DNA from 4 places in the Planococcus sp. APC 3900 genome. Region 3 is predicted to be linked to each of the others. Evidence: riboswitches for the same ligand, from Rfam matches in the RefSeq annotation. Region 3 holds a riboswitch; each other region holds the start of a gene.

Region 1 (5,054 bases), on a different contig from region 3:
TTTGTCTACAAGCTGGGGCTGTCTGAAATCTTCAGACAGGCCTTTTGCTTTTGAACTTATGAGGATTGTTCTTGCTTATTAAGGCGTTGGCGGGCAGATGAAAGGGCGGGAGTGATGGCTTTCTTTCCAAGTGCTTTGGCTAAGCCGAATTCATAACTGATTTTCCAAAAATGGTTCAGGCTTGTATCAATCATTTGCTTGATCGAATAGCCTGTGCGGCAGTCTGTTGTCAATAGACCAAGAATGGCATATTGCGAATGATTTTCTCTAGCCATTTATACGCCTCCCTATATCAAGTTGATATATATCACTTTGCTATAAAATACTCTTTTTTTGACCTTTCGTATAAAATTTGATAATAAAATGCTTTATGCATTCAATAAACAGGTATAGCAAGTAAAAGGAGGGAGAGTGATGGAGAATAAAGAAAAAGCTGGAAAGAAAACAGGTCGGGCAATTTCCAACAAACTGACAGCAGATATGATTAGCTCACTGCCAACCTGTATAAAAGGGTGGTTATCCGAAATTGGGGCTATTGGCCATGAACAAATCAATTTGGTGAGTCTTAAGCAATCGGGGTAATGAAACTGAAACCAGAACAGAAGCAGTGGACCGTATCCGAAGCAGAGCAAATCAGCTATACGGATCCACCTGCTTTCCGATGGATCGTGAAGCTGAAAATGGGCAAAGGCGTAGTTGTGACAGGAAAAGACAATTTCCTGGAAGGGAAGGCAAGTATGCACATCAAGCTTGCAGGCATCATTCCGATTTCCAAAACAGTTGATGATGAAAAGACCAATGAATCGGCACTCCAGCGCTACCTGATGGAACTCGCCTGGTATCCTTCGGCTGTCCTCAGTCCCTTCATTTCCTGGTAGGAGGTGGACGCACACTCCGCAACAGCGACCATGAATTTTGAAGGCCTTAAAGGTTCTGTCACTTATTTTTTCAATGAACAAAACGAATTGCTGAAAGTGGAAGCCTGGCGCTACAAAGACAGTGGAGAAGACGCCCGTTCCCTGCTGTGCGTGGGCACTGTTAAAAAGCAGCGGAAAGTGGGGGGACTGACCGTTCCAGTGAAGATGGAAATCAGCTGGATGCTGGAAGAAAGGCCGTTTACTTGGTATCGATTTGATGTACATGACATACGATTCAATTCTATCAATGGACAATTTTCATGAAATGATGCTTTTAAGTGATGGACTGCAGACAGGATCAGTAGGCATTCTTGATTTCTTCCAATCATATTTATAGAACTTAACTCCTTTTCCTGGTCCATTTTCAACGGTTAGTTGAACGCATTAAGCTGTTTTATACATTAAATGTATACATTGTGAAAAAAATCACAGAAATTTCATTGTTTTTTGACAGATTGCCTTGACCTGCTCTTCAGATACAGGTACCATATTTAGAATACTTAAAACTGAATAGTGAATTCTTATCGAGAGAAGTTGAGGGACTGGCCCTATGATGCTTCAGCAACCAGCCGAAAGGTCAGGTGCTAAATCCAGCAGGCAAGAAATTGTCTGGCAGATGAAAAGGAACGAGTTTGATATCGTAAAGCCTTCTTTTTCATGAAGGCTTTTTTTGTATATATAGGAGGTTGAGAAGAGTGGGATTATTAGACGAATTAAAGACCAGGATTTTGACGGCGGATGGTGCCATGGGAACATTGCTGTATTCATACGGCATCGAGTATTGCAATGAGGAATTGAATCTGCAGCGCCCGGAAGTGATTGAGAAAATCCATTTGGATTACATCAAAGCCGGCGCGGATATTATCCAGACCAACACATACGGAGCGAATGCAGCGAAGCTGGCACGCTACGGTTTGGAAGAGCAAGTCGCTGGCATCAATAAAGCCGCGATCGACATCGCCAAACGTGCAGCAGCGCCGGGCGGCCAATTCGTTTTCGGAACCATCGGCGGAATCCGCGGAATCCGGAAAAGCGATGCCACCCTGCAGGAAATCATTGCGATGGTGGACCAGCAGGCAAGCCACTTGTTGGCGGGAAATCCCGACGGCCTATTGCTGGAAACCTATTACGATTTCGAAGAACTCGCAGAAACGGTCAAGCACCTGAAAGGGATGACGGATACGCCGTTGATTGCGCAAGTATCCATGCACGACCCGGGGATTCTGCAAAATGGAATGTCGCTGAACGAAGCTCTTCATCAACTGGAAAGTCTGGGAGCGGATATTGTCGGCGTCAACTGCCGTCTTGGCCCGCACCATACCATTCAGGCCTTTGAAGAAGTCACATTGCCTGAAAAAGCGTTTTTATCGGCTTACCCGAACGCCAGCCTGCTGGATGTGGAGGATGGTCGGATCGTCTATGAATCGGAAGCGGATTATTTTGGGCGTGCCGCTTTGTTATTGAGAGAAGAAGGGGTCCGTTTAATTGGAGGCTGCTGCGGCACGACGCCGAAGCACATTGAAGCGGTGAAAAAGCACCTGAACCATTTGCCGCCGATTGTCCATAAAGAAGTCACGAAAAGAAAACCGATTGTCATCCGTGAAGCGGAAGCATTGGCAGTCAAACCGCTTCATGAAAAAGCCAAAACGGAACGGACCATCATTGTGGAACTGGACACACCGCGCCATTTGGATACCACTAAATTCCTGGAAGGCTCTGCCGCTTTGAACGAGGCCGGAGTGGATGCCGTAACCATGGCGGACAATTCTTTGGCATCGCCGCGCATCAGCAATATGGCGATGGGCTCCATCCTCAAACACAAGCAAGACATTCGGGCGCTTGCCCACATTACTTGCCGTGACCGCAACCTGATCGGTCTGCAATCGCATTTGATGGGGCTCGATGCGCTCGGAATCCATGATATACTCGCCGTAACAGGAGATCCGACCAAAGTCGGCGATTTCCCGGGAGCAACCAGCGTCTATGACGTCTCGAGCATGGAATTGATCCAATTGATCAAAAAGCTCAATGAAGGGATTTCATTTTCCGGCAAGCCTTTGCGGAAAAAAGCCAACTTTTCAGTCGCTGCGGCATTCAACCCGAATGTCCGTGTGCTGGACCGGGCCGTAGCGAGACTGGAGAAAAAAATCGAAAGCGGTGCAGATTATTTCATTTCGCAGCCGGTTTACACAAAAGAGAAAATCATCGAAATCCACGAAGCGACCAAACACCTGGAAACACCGATTTTTATCGGAGTTATGCCGTTGACGAGCATCCGCAGTGCCGAATTCCTGCACAATGAAGTGCCGGGAATCAAACTGTCGGAAGATGCGCTTGAACGTATGCGTGCCTGCGGCGAAGACAAAGGCCGCGCGACGGAAGAAGGCATCCAGATTGCGAAAGAATTGATCGATACAGCAGCCGAACTGTTCCATGGCATCTACCTGATCACACCGTTTGTCCGTTACGATATGACCGTGGAATTGATCCATTACATCAGACAACTAGATCAACAGAAAGAGAGCGATCCTATACATGTCCAAACATCTTATTGAACAACAACTCGAAAAAAGAATATTGATCATCGATGGAGCTATGGGAACGATGATCCAGAATGCGGATCTTTCCCCTGAAGATTTTGGTGGTGATGAATTCGACGGCTGCAACGAATATTTGAATATTGTCCGTCCGGAGGTCATTGAAGAAATTCATGCGGCCTATCTGAAAGCGGGAGCTGATATTCTTTGCACCAATACATTCGGCGGAACGCCGATTGTGTTGGATGAGTATGGAATCGGCGATCAGGCAGCGGAAATCAACCGGCGTGGAGTGGAAATCGCCAAAAAGGCGGCTGCTGCTTTTTCGACGCCGGAATGGCCGCGTTTTGTGGCCGGCGCTATTGGACCGACGACAAAAACATTGTCGGTGACGGGCGGCGCGACATTCGATGAAATGCTGGAAAACTTTTATGTGCAAGCCAAGGCTTTGATTGAAGGCGGAGCGGATTTGATCTTGCTGGAGACGAGCCAGGACATGCTGAATGTTAAAGCGGCGACCATCGGCATCAAGCAAGCTTTTGAAGAAACCGGAATCGAATTGCCGATTATGGTGTCCGGAACCATCGAACCAATGGGCACCACACTTGCCGGACAAAGCATCGAAGCGTTTTACATCTCGATCGAACACGTCAAACCTTTGTCGGTCGGCTTGAACTGTGCAACAGGACCGGAATTCATGACGGACCATATCCGTTCACTATCGGAGTTGTCGGACGGCTATGTCAGCTGTTACCCGAACGCCGGCCTGCCCGATGAAGATGGCCATTACCATGAAACGCCGGAATCACTGGCGAAAAAATTGCGCGGCTTTGCCGATAAAGGCTGGCTGAATGTCGTAGGCGGCTGTTGTGGGACGACGCCTGCACATATCAAAGCAGTCCGTGAAGCAATGGAGGGGCTGGCACCAAGAAAGCCGGATCCGGTTGACCATGGCCACGTAGTGTCTGGGATTGAACCACTGCAATACGATGAAACCATGCGTCCGCTGTTTATCGGGGAACGCACAAATGTCATCGGTTCCCGCAAATTCAAGCGCTTGATTATCGATGGGCAGTTTGAAGAAGCTGCAGAAATCGCCCGTGCACAAGTCAAGAATGGTGCACATGTCATCGATATCTGCCTGGCGAACCCGGACCGGGACGAAGTGGAAGACATGACCAACTTCATGAAAGAAGTCGTCAAGAAAGTCAAAGTGCCATTGGTGATTGATTCCACGGATGAAGAAGTCATTGAAGTGGCGCTGAAATATTCACAAGGCAAAGCAATCATCAACTCGATCAACCTGGAAGATGGGGAAGAGCGTTTTGACGCAGTGATGCCGCTGGTGAAAAAATATGGGGCAGCAGTTGTTGTCGGAACGATCGACGAGCCGGGAATGGCCGTTACACGTGAGCGCAAACTGGAAATTGCCGAACGGTCTTATGATCTGCTGGTCAATAAATGGGGTCTGGCACCGGAAGATATCATTTTCGATCCACTGGTCTTCCCGGTCGGTACAGGAGATCAGCAATACATCGGCTCTGCAGTAGAAACCATTGAAGGCATTCGCCTGATCAAGGAAAAAATGCCGCGAGCTTTG
Region 2 (5,054 bases), on a different contig from region 3:
TGGTTTTGTTGGTTTCTTTTTGAAAATGGAGGAAACTTTCTTCTCTTCTCCATTTTTTATTCGAATAATATTTTCGCTATGTTTCCATATGGCCATAGCAAATAAGGCACAAGCTGTCAGCAATGGCCATGGTCCGACGGCAGGACCGAAAGCGATAACAAAATAGACTGCGTAAAGGACCAGTACACCAATGACCAAATAATTGGTCGCAAGCGAAACACCGATGAGCAGTGCCAGGCCAACCAGCCCGAGCTTCCAGTCCAGTGCCAGCATGACACCGATCACCGAAGCCGTGCCTTTGCCGCCATTGAAGTTCATATAGAATGGGAAATTATGGCCGAATACGACACCGGCACCTATTATAAATAGAAAAGTCCAAATGATTTCGGGGGAAAAGGCACCCTTTTCCAGCAGAAAACGACAAGCTGCGACAGCGGCAAAGCCTTTAATAATATCGATCAAAGCAACCAGCAAACCGTATTTCCAACCCAGCACGATGGCGGCATTGGAAGCACCGGAATTTTTGACGCCTTCTTTTTTGACATTCACCCCAGATAAAAATTGTGCTGCGAGGGAACCGTGCAAACAACCGATTCCATAGCCTGCGATAAACAACAGCAGAACCCATCCAAGCATATTCATTCCTCCTTCTATACTAGAAGATAACGTTTGGGAAGAAACAAGGTTTCAAAATTTTTTGACTAATAGGGTTGACAAACCTTGTTAAAATTTTTATACTTCTCAACAAGACTAAAAACTAAATTTAATAACTCTTATCAAGAGTGGCGGAGGGATAGGCCCTGTGATGCCCGGCAACCAACAGACGACCATGTCTGGAAAGGTGCTAATTCCTACAGAACCGAACGATAGGTTCTGACAGATGAGAGGAGGTAACTCCGTAATTTACGGCCCTCTTCTTAGCGAAGGGGGCTTTTTGCTGTCCTCTTCGGTGATTTTCATGAATAAAAAAATTAGGGGGAATAGAAAATGACAAACTTAAAACCAGAAACTTTATTGCTGCATGGCGGACAACAGGCGGATCCAACAACAGGATCGAGAGGGGTGCCGATCTACAAAACCACTTCTTATGTGTTTAAAGATACGCAGCATGCACAAGACCTTTTCGGTCTGAAAGACACCGGCAATATCTATTCACGCATCATGAATCCGACAGTTGATGTATTTGAACAGCGCGTGGCGTTATTGGAAGGCGGGACTGCTGCAGTCGCATTATCTTCAGGAATGGCGGCAATTGCGTTCTCCATTTTAAATATTGCTGAAGCAGGAGACGAAATCGTAGCGGACAGCAACCTGTACGGCGGCACTTATAATTTATTCGCCAATACGTTGCCGCGTTACGGCATTAAAACCATATTTGTTGATGCAACCAATCCTGAAAACTTTAGAGCGGCAATCACCGATAAGACAAAAGCGGTATTCGGAGAAATTATCGGCAACCCGAGCCTGAACGTTTTTGATGTAGAGAAAGTAGCGGCAATCGCCCATGAAAACGGGCTTCCCTTATTGATTGACAATACATTTGCTTCACCATATGGCAGCAACCCGATCGAGTTCGGTGCTGATGTGGTCATTCATTCCGCTACAAAATGGATTGGTGGACACGGCACGACCATCGGCGGTGTTGCGGTGGATGCAGGAAAATTCAATTGGGACAATCCACGTTTCCCGAATTACACACAGCCGGATGAAAGCTATCACGGATTGCGTTATGGCATCGATGTACCGGATGCTGCATTTGCGACAAAACTGCGTGTCCAGCTGCTTCGTGACTTCGGTCCTTCATTGAGCCCGGAAAGTGCACATGCCTTGCTCCAAGGACTGGAGACTTTGCACCTGCGTATTCCGAAACACAGCAGCAATGCTCAAATTGTTGCAGACTACTTGAAGCAGCATCCGCAGATCGAATGGGTCAACTTCCTTGGATTTGAAGATCATCCATCACATCAATTGGCTAAAAAATACTTGAAAAATGACGGTTTCGGATCGATTGTCAATTTCGGCATCAAAGGCGGACGGCAGGCGGGCCGCAAAGTAATCGACAGTGTGGCTCTCTGGTCCCATGTTGCGAACGTAGGAGATGCCAAGTCGTTGATCATCCATCCGGCTTCAACTACACATCAGCAGTTAAATGATGAAGAGCTGAAATCGTCGGGTGTAACGGAAGAATTGATCCGCTTATCGGTCGGTTTGGAAAATCCGGAAGATTTAATCGCCGATTTGGAGCAGGCCATTCAGGCCGCAGTTTTGGAAAACGTTTAAGGAGGGATTTGAATGGCGACAGTATCCATTGGCTCATTAACCCTGGATTCAACGAAGACGATAAATCATGTAGAGCTGGCATACGAACGTCATGGAGATGAAAATGCTCCAACTGTGCTGGTCTGCCACGCATTGACGGGCGATCAATATGCAATAGGATCCGAAGAAAACCCGGGATGGTGGGCAGGGTTAATCGGACCAGGCAAGCCGGTGGATACAGATGTTTTTCAAGTGATCACTTTTAACGTGTTGGGAGGCAGCCACGGATCGACAGGCCCACTGACCATTAATCCGGAAACGGGCCAACCATATCGTGCAGACTTTCCGACTCTGACGATACGTGATATGGTTCGCGCAGAATACTATGCATTGCAGAAATTGGGGATCAACCATCTTGCAGGAGTTTTGGGAGGTTCGCTTGGAGGCATGAAGGCCCTGGAATGGGGGAAACTGTACCCGGAATTTGTGGATGCAATTCTCCCCCTGGCCGTTACTCCCTACTACAGCGATTACGGTTTGGCTTTCAATCATATCGGTATTCAAGCCATAGAAAGCGACAGAGATTTTAATGGCGGAAATTATGAAAGCTCAGCTGACCTGAAAGGATTTCAAGTAGCCCGTATGGCTGGTATGGTCACATATCGCAGCGGGAATATGTTCAATCAGCGCTTTGGACGCAGCAAAGCCGGAGAAGAATTCAATGTGCAGTCTTATTTGAATTACCAAGGGAAGAAGTTGGCGGGGCGGTTTGATGCCAATAGCTACCTGTTGCTGCTGAAAGCAATGAACACACACGATATCGGAGAAACCATTCTTGATGTTCCGGTTTATGCTCTATCATTTACGCATGACTTGCTGTATCCGAGTGAATTGCTGGTTCCTTGGCTTGAAGAGCAAAAGGATGTGAGTTGGGAAATCATTGAAACCGAATTTGGCCACGATGGTTTTCTTGTGGAATTTGAAAAATGGGGCGGCTTTATCGAAGAAAAATTAAAAAGCTTATTAGTGCCAGAGCTTACCCGCTAAGCGGGATTCGATGAAAAAGCACCTGAGGCGGGAATCCGATCCCACTTCAGGTGCTTTTTTAGTTAATCCTCGTCCTTGATATCCACATCGTCTGGTATCGGAGTGGCTCGCCATTCCTCCAGCGCTTGCTTGGCCTGTTCCAGCTGTTGGAAATGTGTTCCGAACTGAGAGGTGTTGATCATGTACTGCTCCCCATCATGGACTGCGCGAATACGGCCTTCCAATACATAGCGATTGACTTGTTCTTCAGGCATGGATAAAAATGCGGCAGTTTCCTGGACTGTCATATACATGGGATCTCCTCCTCTTTTCTTTTATTATAATAGAAGAAGACAGCTATCTCAAACCATTGACGCCATGGTATGTTAGAAGAAGAAGTTCAAGAACAGGGGTGTTGATGTTGAATTATATGGCGTATTTATTGGTTTTGCTGGCTGCAATTTTATGGGGAACCACAGGTACAGCCCAGTCTTTTTTTCAAGGGGCAGTCCATCCGCTATCAATCGGCGCTTTTCGTTTAGCAATTGGCGGTTTTTCTTTACTGTTGTTCGTAATTGTAGCCAGGAAACTATCGGTCCGGACGATTCCATGGCCTGCCACTATTCTTGCAGCCATCAGTATGGCGCTATTTCAACCTTTATTTTTTTCTTCCGTCCAGATGACTGGAATTGCTATCGGCACCGTTGTCACGATCGGAAGCGCACCTGTACTAACAGGATTGATCGAGTGGATAGCCTTAAAACAAAAACCTGACCGAATCTGGGGAAGTGCGACGCTTCTGGCATTAACCGGCTGCGTGCTATTATTTTCCAATAAAGGCCAGCAACTGGTGGATCCAGTGGGCATCGCTATGGCTTTGGGCGCTGGATTTTCCTTTGCAGTTTATGCGCTGGTAAGCAAATCTGTACTCAAGGCGATGGAGACTGTTTCTGCAGTCGCTGTGATTTTTTCATTGAGTGCTTGCTGCCTGCTGCCATTTTTATTGCTGTTTGATGTAAGCTACATCACCGTACCGCTCAATTTTTCTCTGATCATCTATTTAGGGATTGGAGCAACCAGTCTATCCTATCTGCTTTTTTCTTTTGGATTAAAGCAGATTCCCTCTTCTTCTGCAGTCACTTTGTCATTGGCTGAGCCACTGACAGCCGCTGTTTTAGGGGTAGTGGTTGTCGGAGAAGTGCTAAGTGGACTGTCGTGGCTCGGAGTCATGCTGCTTTTAGGCGGCATTTTGATATTGACGATCGGCAAGCGAAGAGAGGTTCCTGCTTCTTAAAAACCTTTCTTTGTGTTTTAAAAACCGTCCTTACGTGGACGGTTTTTCTTTTGGATGCCAAATAGCCTCATTGGAAGTTTAGGAGTGGAGCACTGAGGGGATAGTAACTAAAGATATAAAAAAATAAAAAGGAGTTGAGTATATGAACGATGTGGGCAATTCTTTCAGAGGAGTCGGCAACACGATCATCGATTATATTCCAAACGTTCTGGGAGCATTATTATTACTGCTCATCGCATGGATAGTAGCGACGATCGTTCGGGCCATTTTTACGAAAGGATTAAAAAAAGCAGGGGCAGACCGAGCTATGGTGAAAGGCCATATGGCTAAAACAAAAGAAGATGCGGACAGCAAACTGGATTCTATAGGGAAAATTCTTTATTACCTCATCTTTATCTTGTTTATTCCAAGCGTGCTGCAGGCACTGGACATGAACAATGTTGCACAGCCAATCTCGAATATGATGGACAAATTG
Region 3 (5,054 bases):
TTTCAGGAGGCGGTGTGCCTTTTGAAGGCATTCCCTGCGCACCCATGCACAAGGACAGATCCATCGATGAAGCCACCCACTCCGCCTGTTCGGCCGTTTCCTGACAGACGACGAATATCGCGAAGCCTACCCGGGGTTCGCTTTCTTTATGAGACTTAAACTGTTTCCGGTATTCTTTGGCAAACTCCTGTCCGCCTTCGCCATTGATGAAATGAGCGAACATATAAGGCAATCCTTTTTCCGCTGCCAGCTGTGCCGAGTTTTCACTTGACCCCAATATCCAGATCGGCGGGCTATGCTTCGTCACCGGTGTCGCTTTCATTCCGTAATACGGATGTTCTTCGGGAATCGAATCCATCAAGTACATGCGCAGCTCATCGATTTGTTTAGGGAATTGGCTGGTGTCCCGTTTTTTGCCTTCGTTCAATGCATAGGAAGCACGCGGCATGCCTCCAGGTGCACGGCCGACTCCGGCATCGATTCTGTCTGGATACAACGCTTCCAGCAGCTTAAAGTTTTCAGCAATTTTAAAAGGGGCATAATGCGGCAGCATGACACCACCCGATCCCAACCGAATAGTGTTGGTCACCGCTCCGAGATGGGCGATCAGCACTTCTGGCGAAGAGCCGGCCAGGGTCGTCGCATCGTGATGCTCAGATACCCAAAAGCGGGTATACCCCCATTGCTCAGCTTTTTGTGCAAGAACCGCCGTCTGTTTCAAGGCTTCCTGCGGTGAACTGCCTTCTGAAATCGGGGATTGGTCCAGTATGCTATAGCTTAATGCCATTGTAATCTCTCCTCTGCGCCATTTATTCTCGTTCACTCTTCAACCAAGTAACCGACCGACCGCAGCACTGTATAGATAAATGCTTGCGCCGCTTGAAAAACTTCTTCTTTTTCCGGTTCCTGAAAAATGTCGTGATAGCAGAATTTCCATTCCTTATAACTAAACTCGGTAAGCTGCTGCTTCAGCAGCCATTGCCGGGATGCGTCTATTTCAGTAATCATATCCCGCTCTGCTGTATGCAGATACGTCGGAATCCGAGGATACAAGTCGACAGCAGCTGCGGTTTCTTTCATATAGCTCTGCAACTCCTTATACCATCCAGAGGTGATGACTGAATGGTACAGTTTGTTTTCAGTTTCCTGATCTAAGGAAAATTGGTCTCTGGTCAAATGGCGGAGTTCAATGCCATGTTCCATTTTCCTCCGGCCCGTCAACTGAGAAACTCCCGGAAATGCATGAGGTGCTTTCGGAGGCAATTTCTTCAATTGAAGCCATGGAGAGGTGAAAATGGCACCGGCCACATTGAACTTTCGGTTTGCCAGCACATTCATCGCTATGGTTGCGCCCAGTCCATGCGCTATGACAAATACCGGCAAATCATTTTCCGATGACAGTTTCAGCATTTCACTTACTGCCTGCTCGTAGTCATCAAACGATTCACGGTGTACGTGATCGGCACCAGCATTCCTGCCATGGCCCGGCAAATCTCCCGTATAGACATGAAATCCAGCCGATCGCCATTTCTCAATTTGCCATGCATAACGCAGATGCTGCTCATACGCGCTATGGATCAATACCACTACCGCTTTTGCTGTGCCTTCCGCCTGCCATTTCCACATATTCCGACTTCCTTTCTCCACCAATAATTCTTACTGCTGTATTTCCTATTTGACGTTTTGATTTGATTTGTTACGATTATAGAATATCTTATCTTTTTTAAAGGAGCTTTGCCATGATTTATCCATATAAAGACAAATTCCCCCAAATCGATCCATCGGTTTTCATCGCTGACTATACGACCATCTCGGGTGATGTGACGATTGGCGCCCATTCATCGGTTTGGTTCAACACGGTTATCCGCGGCGATGTCTCACCAACCATTATCGGCAATAAAGTCAATATCCAGGATCTTTGCATGCTTCATCAAAGCCCTGGCAAAACCTTGCTTTTGGAAGATGAAGTGACCATTGGCCATCAAGTGACTTTGCATAGCTGCATCATCCGCAAAGGGGCGCTGGTAGGCATGGGGTCCGTCATTCTCGACGGAGCGGAAATCGGAGAAGGTGCATTTGTCGGAGCGGGCAGCTTGGTTCCTCCCGGAAAAGTCATTCCACCCGGCATGCTTGCGCTCGGCCGTCCCGCAAAAGTGGTCCGTGAACTGCGCGAAGATGACAAAATCGACATGGAACGCATCGTTCGCGAATATGCGGAAAAAGGGGCTTATTACAAATCTCTTCAAAAAGACTAACAAAAAAAGGATGACCAGGCATCGCTGCCCGGTCATCCTTTTCTAACGCATGTTTAAATACCAGCTTCTACGCCAGCTTTTTCTTTAAGAATTGCTGCTTTGTCAGTACGTTCCCAAGGAAGATCAACATCCGTACGGCCAAAGTGTCCGTAAGCTGCAGTCTGCTTGTAGATCGGGCGGCGCAGATCCAACATTTTGATGATGCCGGCAGGACGCAAATCAAAGTTTGCACGTACCAAATCATCCAATTTGTCTTCATCTACTTTGCCCGTGCCGAATGTATCGAAAGCGATAGACACAGGATGTGCTACTCCGATTGCATACGCCAACTGCACTTCGCATTTGTCTGCAAGGCCTGCAGCAACGATGTTTTTAGCTACATAACGGGCTGCGTAAGCTGCTGAACGGTCAACTTTTGTCGCGTCTTTACCGGAGAAAGCACCGCCGCCATGGCGAGCATAGCCACCGTAGGTATCTACGATGATTTTGCGGCCAGTCAAGCCCGCATCTCCTTGAGGTCCGCCAATTACGAAACGCCCAGTTGGATTGATAAAGTATTTGGTGTCTTCATCGATCCATTTTGCCGGAACGACTTCTTTGATGACGTATTCTTTAATATTGCGTTGAATCTGTTCAAGCGTTACTTCCGGGTGGTGCTGAGTAGAGATAACAATTGTGTCCACGCGTAGCGGTTTATTGTTTTCATCATATTCAACTGTCACCTGCGTTTTGCCATCCGGGCGCAAATATGGAAGAATTTCTTCCTTGCGTACTTCAGCCAAGCGGCGCGCCAATTTATGTGCCAATGAAATCGGCAATGGCATTAATTCTTCAGTTTCGTTGTTGGCATATCCGAACATCAACCCTTGGTCGCCTGCTCCGATATCGTCCATTTCTTTATCTGTCATTTGGCCTTCACGTGATTCAAGTGCCACATTGACTCCGGCAGCAATATCCGGCGATTGCTCATCGATCGCTGTAAGAACTGCACTTGTTTCTGAATCGAAACCATATTTAGCGCGTGTGTATCCAATTTCTCTTACCGTTTGTCTAACGACTTTTGGAATGTCCACATAAGTGGAAGTAGTGATCTCCCCTGCTACTAAAACAAGTCCTGTCGTTACAGTCGTTTCACACGCAACACGTGCGTTTGGATCCTCGGTTAAGATTGCATCCAAAATAGCATCTGAGATTTGGTCACAGATTTTGTCCGGATGCCCTTCTGTTACTGATTCTGAAGTAAATAATCGACGGTTTTTCAAAAAATGTTCCTCCTTATATCCTGCGAGATTGCTCTCGAAATTGATACGGTACTCGTTTCCCATGTCAAGTCCGTTCCGGAATTTCCGGATTGAACTTCAAGCCGTCTGTGGCCTTTCACACGAGGATTAAGGGCATTCCATAAAAAAATCCCTTCACTCATTCGTCATGAGGAAAGGAGAATCATCATAAGCACCTTTCACTCTTATCATCCAAGGCCTGTAAGCCTTGTTTCAGGTTTGGCACCATCACTGCAGTTGCAGCAGGTTGCCGGGTTTCATAGGGCCTGTCCCCTCCACCAGCTCGGAATAAGAGTATCCGTTCAATTTTTCATCATACGGAAATAGTTTGGGGATGTCAACGATTTCGGCGAATAAAATGCTCAAATTTTATTGCTGGATGCTCTCATCCTACGCAGTGAACATTCGTGAAGTTCTTTTCCTATCGGCCAGGAAACTGCAATAATTTCTAATTGGGATTATGTGATTTCATACAGCTCCTGTTATGATGGGAGTTAGCCCCATCTTTAAAACAATATGACCTTCGAATTTTCCAAGGAGCAACAGCCTCCGTCCTTCCCAATCCCCTAATATAGAACCTTATTTCAATATTTTTTCAATTCTGCAGCGAATTAGTATAGACTAATGAACCTAATGTGTTATACTAATGAACGAATATACATCCTCCCCATCGCCATGGGAATAACAGAAAAGGAAGGTACATATATATGACTTCAGTGAACTTTGCAAACGATTTGAAGGATCTTTTGACTGGCCCAAATGTACATGTTCAATTATCAGTGCCACAATTAGTGGAAGCAGCAACATCTCGCGGAGAAGCGGTTTTGACACGGGAAGGCGCTGTTAAAGCGGAGACTGGGAAATACACAGGCCGCTCGCCGAAAGACAAATACATGGTCGAAGAAGAAAGTTCTAAAAACAAAGTCGACTGGGGCAATGTGAACCGTCCGATTTCCAGCGAAGTGTTCGAAAACCTGTACGCTAAAGTGCTTAAACACCTAAAAGAAAAAGATGCGCTATACGTATTCAAAGGATTCGCCGGAGCTGACCACGAATCCCGTGTACCGATCCAAACTATCAATGAGTACGCGTGGCATAACCTGTTTGCCCACCAATTGTTCATCCGTCCGACGGCTGAAGAATTGAAAACGCATGAAGCTGAATTCACTGTAGTCTATGCTCCTACATTCATGGCAGACCCTGCAGTTGATGGGACCGCTTCTGAAACATTCATCATTGTATCGATGGAACAACGCATCATTTTGATCGGGGGTACTGAATACGCCGGCGAAATGAAGAAGTCCATCTTCTCAATCATGAACTACTTATTGCCTGAAAAAGGCATTCTTCCTATGCACTGTTCAGCGAACGTTGGCCAAGACGGCGATGTGACTTTGTTCTTCGGCTTGTCCGGTACAGGCAAAACGACTTTGTCAGCTGATGGAGACCGTAAATTGGTCGGTGATGACGAGCATGGCTGGTCCGATAATGGCGTCTTCAATATCGAAGGCGGCTGCTA
Region 4 (5,054 bases), on a different contig from region 3:
TCAATAATTCGTCCCCATTCAACGCCCATTCGGAATCACCTCCACAATTGCCGATCTGCTTTCCATATACTTCAATGCATCCATGACGTCAGAAGAAGTCCCTTTCAACTCCATGATAAAAACGCCAAGCGGCCTTTCCTGAATGTACTCAATTGCTCCATGCAAAAAGTTTCCTTTGACCGGATAATTCTGCAGCATATCGGAAATTACGCCTTCTCCGGCCACTCCCCCTTTGAACAACACTTTCACTACTGTACCCGTAAATTCGCTCAACAGATGTTCCGGAACATTGAAAGAGACGACGCTGGAGATGAATTCCTTAGTCAATTCCTTTTGAGGATCTGCAAAAATGTCGTAGACCTGACCTTCTTCAATGACACGGCCACCTTGCATGACGGCCATGCGGTCACAGATTTCCTTGACGACATTCATTTCATGCGTAATCAGTACAATTGTGATGTTCAATTTAAGATTGATGTCTTTCAATAAACGCAAAATGGACAATGTGGTATTCGGATCCAGTGCCGATGTTGCTTCATCACATAACAAAACGGCCGGATTGTTGGCTAATGCCCGTGCGATGCCGACACGCTGTTTCTGTCCACCGCTCAATTGAGCTGGATAAACATCGCGTTTATCTGATAAACCGACCATTTCCAACAATTCCTCCACGCGGCCTTTCAGATTTTTAGATGGAGTGCCTGCAGCCCGAAGCGCAAAAGCGATATTTTCGTACACCGTCTTTTGGCTGATCAGGTAGAAATGCTGAAAAATCATGCCGATTTTCAAACGGGCTTTTCTCAATTTTTCACTGTGTAGTTTGGTCAAATCATTGCCATCTACTGTGACGCTGCCGGAAGTCGGCCGTTCAAGCAAGTTGATGCAACGGATCAGCGAACTTTTGCCGGCACCTGAATAGCCGACGATGCCGAAAATTTCACCTTTTCCGATTTCCAATGAAACATTATCCACTCCAGTGACGGTGCCATGCTTAGTTGTGTAAGTTTTCGTCAATTTCTCAATCTGTATCATAGCTTCCTCCCGCCAATAAAAAGATGCCTCTTTCATCAAGAAAGAAGCATCGAAAAATTTAGTTTCTCGACTTATCTTTCGGAACATTGGGTTCCGTTGGATTTGGCACCTTCCCAATCGGGGGTTGCCGGACGTCACAGGGCCTGTCCCTCAGTCTCTCTTGATAAGTTTAAGTTATTTAATTGAATTTTATGTTACAGGCATCCCCAGCGAGTGTCAATCTACTTTTTGAATTTTTCGTACAATTGCTCACGGCGATCGGCGAATACCGGAATGCGCTTCCGGACTTCCTCTACTTCATCCAAATCGATTTCTGCATAACCAATGCCTTCCTCTTTCTTCATATCCAAACGAACTTCTCCCCAGGGAGCGATCACCATCGTGCTGCCGCCGAATTCATTGTTTGGATCACTGCCGATACGGTTCGAGGCGACAATAAAAATTTGGTTTTCGATGGCGCGTGCCTGCAACAAGATGCGCCAATGATCAATCCGCGCTTCGGGCCATTCCGCTGATACAAATACAAGTTTTGCACCGTTCAGCGCCTGGGCACGGATCCATTCAGGAAAACGGATATCGTAACAAATGACGCCTCCGTATGTCTGATTATCCAATTCGAATGTGCCAAGTGTATCGCCTTCTTCAAGATGGATATGTTCATCCATTAAACAAAAACGGTGAGCTTTATCGTATTCCGAAACCAGCCCGCCGTCTTTGTCGACAACGTACATCGTATTATAGAATCCTCCGTTTTTTTCAGTCGAAACAGAGCCACCCACAATATTGACTTTATGCTCTTTCGCAAAACTTTTGAGCAATTCCACTGTCCGGTTTGTGCTGTCTGCCAATGTATCCAGTTCGGTCAATGCATATCCTGTATTCCACATTTCAGGCAAGACGATCGTCTCCGCTCCATTGCTTGCCGCTTCCGTTAAATAATCCAGGACCTTCCGATAATTCAATTCCGGCTGACCAAAAGCGATATCCATTTGAACGCATGCAATTTTCATTCGTTTCTCCTCCACTAGACAAGTTACCTTCAACTCTATAAGATTTGAAGTAGAAGTGCAATTATTTCGAAAATAAGGAGAATCACATGGACTTTTCAAAACGGCTCCAAAACTTGCCCACGCAGTTTTTCGCTTCACTGGTGGCCAAAACAAGCAAAGCAATCGCTGAAGGACGCGATGTCATCAATCTTGGCCAAGGCAATCCCGACCAGCCGACGCCCGATCATATTATCAAAGCCCTGCAAACCGCTGCAGCCGATCCAAAAACGCATAAATATTCACCTTTTCGCGGCATAGCGGAACTGCGTCAAGCCGCTGTGAATTTTTACAAACGCGAGTATGGTGTGGATATCGATCCTGACCTCGAAGTTGCAATCTTGGCAGGAACGAAAATCGGACTTGTTGAGCTGCCCTTGGCTCTGTTGGATCCGGATGATCTATTACTTCTGCCGAATCCCGGTTATCCGGATTACCTGTCGGGAGCCCCGCTTGCAGATATCGGGTATGAGCTGATGAGGCTGAATCCGGAAAATGGCTATTTGCCGGATTATGCCGAGTTGACTGGAAGCATCCGCTCACGCGCCAAACTGATGTATTTGAACTACCCGAACAATCCGACCGGTGCAGTAGCGACTAAAGAATTCTTTGATGAGACAGTCAAATTCGCCAAGGACAACAGCATTGCGGTTGTCCATGATTTCGCTTATGGAGCTGTCGGGTTTGACGGAAAAAAACCGGTCAGTTTCCTTCAATCTGAAGGGGCTAAAGAAGTTGGCATCGAAATGTACACTTTATCGAAGACTTACAACATGGCAGGTTGGCGCATCGGATTTGCTGTCGGCAATTCCAAAATGATTGAAGCCTTGAACTTGATCCAGGACCATTTTTTCGCCGGTTTGTTCCCTGCCGTCCAATTGGCTGCGGCAGAGGCGTTGAATGCCGACCAGCAATGCGTAGATGAATTGGTCGGCCTTTATGAAAAACGCCGCAACGTCCTGGTGGCTGAATGCGCGCGGATCGGTTGGAACATCAAAGCACCACAAGGCTCTTTCTTTGCCTGGCTGCCGGTTCCAGAAGGTTTCACCAGCGTGGAATTTGCCGACTTCCTTCTTGAGAAAGCAGATATTTCAGTTGCGGCAGGCAGTGGTTTCGGCGATGTTGGAGAAGGTTTTGTCCGTGTCGGATTACTGGTTGATGAAACCCGCATCATTGAAGCGGTCAATCGCATCGAAGCTTTGAAATTATTTTAGAGTGCATAAAGGACAGCGTCCCAATACGGGGCTGCTGTCCTTTTAAAAATTGAGAAGATTGTCCACATCTGATTCATTTCACAAAACCGATATGCTCGAAAGGCGACAACCTGATTTTCACTTCACCAAGGACTGAGTCTTTAGAAACAAAACCCAAAACCCTGGAATCCATGCTATTTAAGCGGTTATCCCCTAATACATAATAAGATTCGGCAGGTACGACAAATTCCTGGAAATCTTCAGTCAGCTGCATCAATCCTTCTTGCTCCGCCGCTTTCCGGTTCTTATCCAAATAAGGTTCCGCTTGGGGAGTGCCGTTCACATACAGCTGATCGTCTTTCATTGAAATGCGGTCTCCTGGAACACCGATTACCCGTTTGATGAAATTGACGCCATTGGGTGCTTTGAAGACGATCATGTCAAAATTTTCTATCGTATGAATCTTAAAAAGCATGACTTTGTCATTTTCTTCGAACGTGGGCATCATGGATTCTCCATGGACAGCTACCGGTTCAAACAGAAAATACCGTGATCCCAAGACGATAAGCACAGTCAAAAAGATGACCCGCATCCAGGAAATAAACTCTTTTACCGGATCTTCAAACACATCGTCCCCTCCTGCTCCTGCTTATTCTTTCTTAATTATAATACGCATGCCAATTTGTGCATACTTTCGATTCTCTAATACCTAATGAATCCCAAAAGTGTTTAAGATTTTTCCAGTCCGAATTGTCTGTTGCCCAACTCCTTATTCGGTACAGCATCAGCAGCCTTACACCCTTTTTCATACGGCCGATTCCCGTCTGAATCGTCAGACTTTTGAGCGTATCGCAATTTTATGTTACACTCAATAAAAAATGTAGGTGATTAGAATGGTAGGAAGAAATGATCCATGCCCATGTGGCAGCGGCAAAAAATACAAAAAATGTCACGGAAAACAGCAAACTGTATCCATCAATGATTTGGTGAATGATGAACTGTTCAAAGTACGCCAACAGTTCTTCTCGGAAAATCCAAACCAGGAACAACTTGCAGAATTCCGTGAACTTCAGCAAGAATGGCAGCCACGCTTGATGCAATCAATGGCTGAAAACGATGCACAGGCTTTCGTAATCGAAAACTTCCTGTTCATGAAAAAACCTGAACTATGGGAAGAATTCTTAGCGAAACAAATCGAACTTGCCCAGCGTCCTTCGACCAAAGAAGTGCTGGAAGACTGGAAAGACGTGAAAGTGTTCCTTGGCCAATATGTTAAGGGCGATGCGGAAAAAGCACAGTTCACCGATGTCTTTACAAACGAAACACTTGAAATGGCCGATCAGCCTCCAACAGATATGGAAAACGGGCAAGGCTTATTGGCCATCCTGCTTCCGGACTCTCGCGTGGGAGAAAAAGGTGTACTATTCCTCAACGGTTATTTGACGGTTGTCGGTGAATTCGCACCGTTCTTCGAGCAGTTGAAAGCTCAAATCGCTTCTGAAAATGCTTCGCAGGATGAAAGCTACCTGCGTGACAACTACTTAGCAGTTGTCGAACAAATCGTTAAGTATTCAACTGGAAGTGTAGAAGAAAGCATTCAGCTTTCTCCTGAACACGATTCTGTTATGGCAGAACTGGATAAGCATATTGAGCAGGCGGATTTTGATGAAGAGACCGTCAGCAATGTTACAAGCATCTTGAACAGCTATCTTGTCAGCCAGCAGCCGACTGTCCAAAAACCGGAAGCTCTTGTAGCCGGATATTGGAGATTCCTGCAGGACCA

What was found. A riboswitch is a leader RNA that binds a small molecule or an ion and turns the genes downstream of it on or off. The one in region 3 is predicted to bind S-adenosylmethionine.
Region 1: it holds a riboswitch for S-adenosylmethionine, as region 3 does, so the genes downstream of both, QMA04_RS09320 (bifunctional homocysteine S-methyltransferase/methylenetetrahydrofolate reductase) here and metK (methionine adenosyltransferase) in region 3, are expected to answer to the same signal.
Region 2: it holds a riboswitch for S-adenosylmethionine, as region 3 does, so the genes downstream of both, QMA04_RS03305 (O-acetylhomoserine aminocarboxypropyltransferase/cysteine synthase family protein) here and metK (methionine adenosyltransferase) in region 3, are expected to answer to the same signal.
Region 4: it holds a riboswitch for S-adenosylmethionine, as region 3 does, so the genes downstream of both, QMA04_RS02540 (methionine ABC transporter ATP-binding protein) here and metK (methionine adenosyltransferase) in region 3, are expected to answer to the same signal.

Annotation. Positions count from the first base shown of each region.
Region 1 is NZ_JASDCT010000004.1:41,358-46,411, forward strand. Features, by position in the region: partial or broken gene QMA04_RS09300 (PadR family transcriptional regulator) at 153-275, opposite strand; gene QMA04_RS09305 (hypothetical protein) at 415-582, shown strand; partial or broken gene QMA04_RS18220 (DUF6920 family protein) at 582-1,181, shown strand; SAM riboswitch class I at 1,436-1,540, shown strand; gene QMA04_RS09320 (bifunctional homocysteine S-methyltransferase/methylenetetrahydrofolate reductase) at 1,613-3,472, shown strand; gene metH (methionine synthase) at 3,453-5,054, shown strand, end outside.
Region 2 is NZ_JASDCT010000001.1:656,343-661,396, forward strand. Features, by position in the region: gene QMA04_RS03300 (glycerol-3-phosphate acyltransferase) at 1-636, opposite strand, end outside; SAM riboswitch class I at 771-887, shown strand; gene QMA04_RS03305 (O-acetylhomoserine aminocarboxypropyltransferase/cysteine synthase family protein) at 988-2,280, shown strand; gene metX (homoserine O-acetyltransferase MetX) at 2,293-3,306, shown strand; gene QMA04_RS03315 (helix-turn-helix domain-containing protein) at 3,369-3,599, opposite strand; gene QMA04_RS03320 (DMT family transporter) at 3,704-4,579, shown strand; gene QMA04_RS03325 (mechanosensitive ion channel) at 4,722-5,054, shown strand, end outside.
Region 3 is NZ_JASDCT010000009.1:89,483-94,536, forward strand. Features, by position in the region: gene QMA04_RS16320 (LLM class flavin-dependent oxidoreductase) at 1-787, opposite strand, end outside; gene QMA04_RS16325 (alpha/beta hydrolase) at 820-1,626, opposite strand; gene QMA04_RS16330 (gamma carbonic anhydrase) at 1,740-2,255, shown strand; gene metK (methionine adenosyltransferase) at 2,309-3,517, opposite strand; SAM riboswitch class I at 3,718-3,830, opposite strand; gene pckA (phosphoenolpyruvate carboxykinase (ATP)) at 4,243-5,054, shown strand, end outside.
Region 4 is NZ_JASDCT010000001.1:510,394-515,447, reverse strand. Features, by position in the region: gene QMA04_RS02545 (methionine ABC transporter permease) at 1-29, opposite strand, end outside; gene QMA04_RS02540 (methionine ABC transporter ATP-binding protein) at 19-1,032, opposite strand; SAM riboswitch class I at 1,101-1,202, opposite strand; gene QMA04_RS02535 (carbon-nitrogen family hydrolase) at 1,254-2,042, opposite strand; gene QMA04_RS02530 (pyridoxal phosphate-dependent aminotransferase) at 2,129-3,292, shown strand; gene lepB (signal peptidase I) at 3,366-3,899, opposite strand; gene QMA04_RS02520 (SEC-C domain-containing protein) at 4,165-5,054, shown strand, end outside.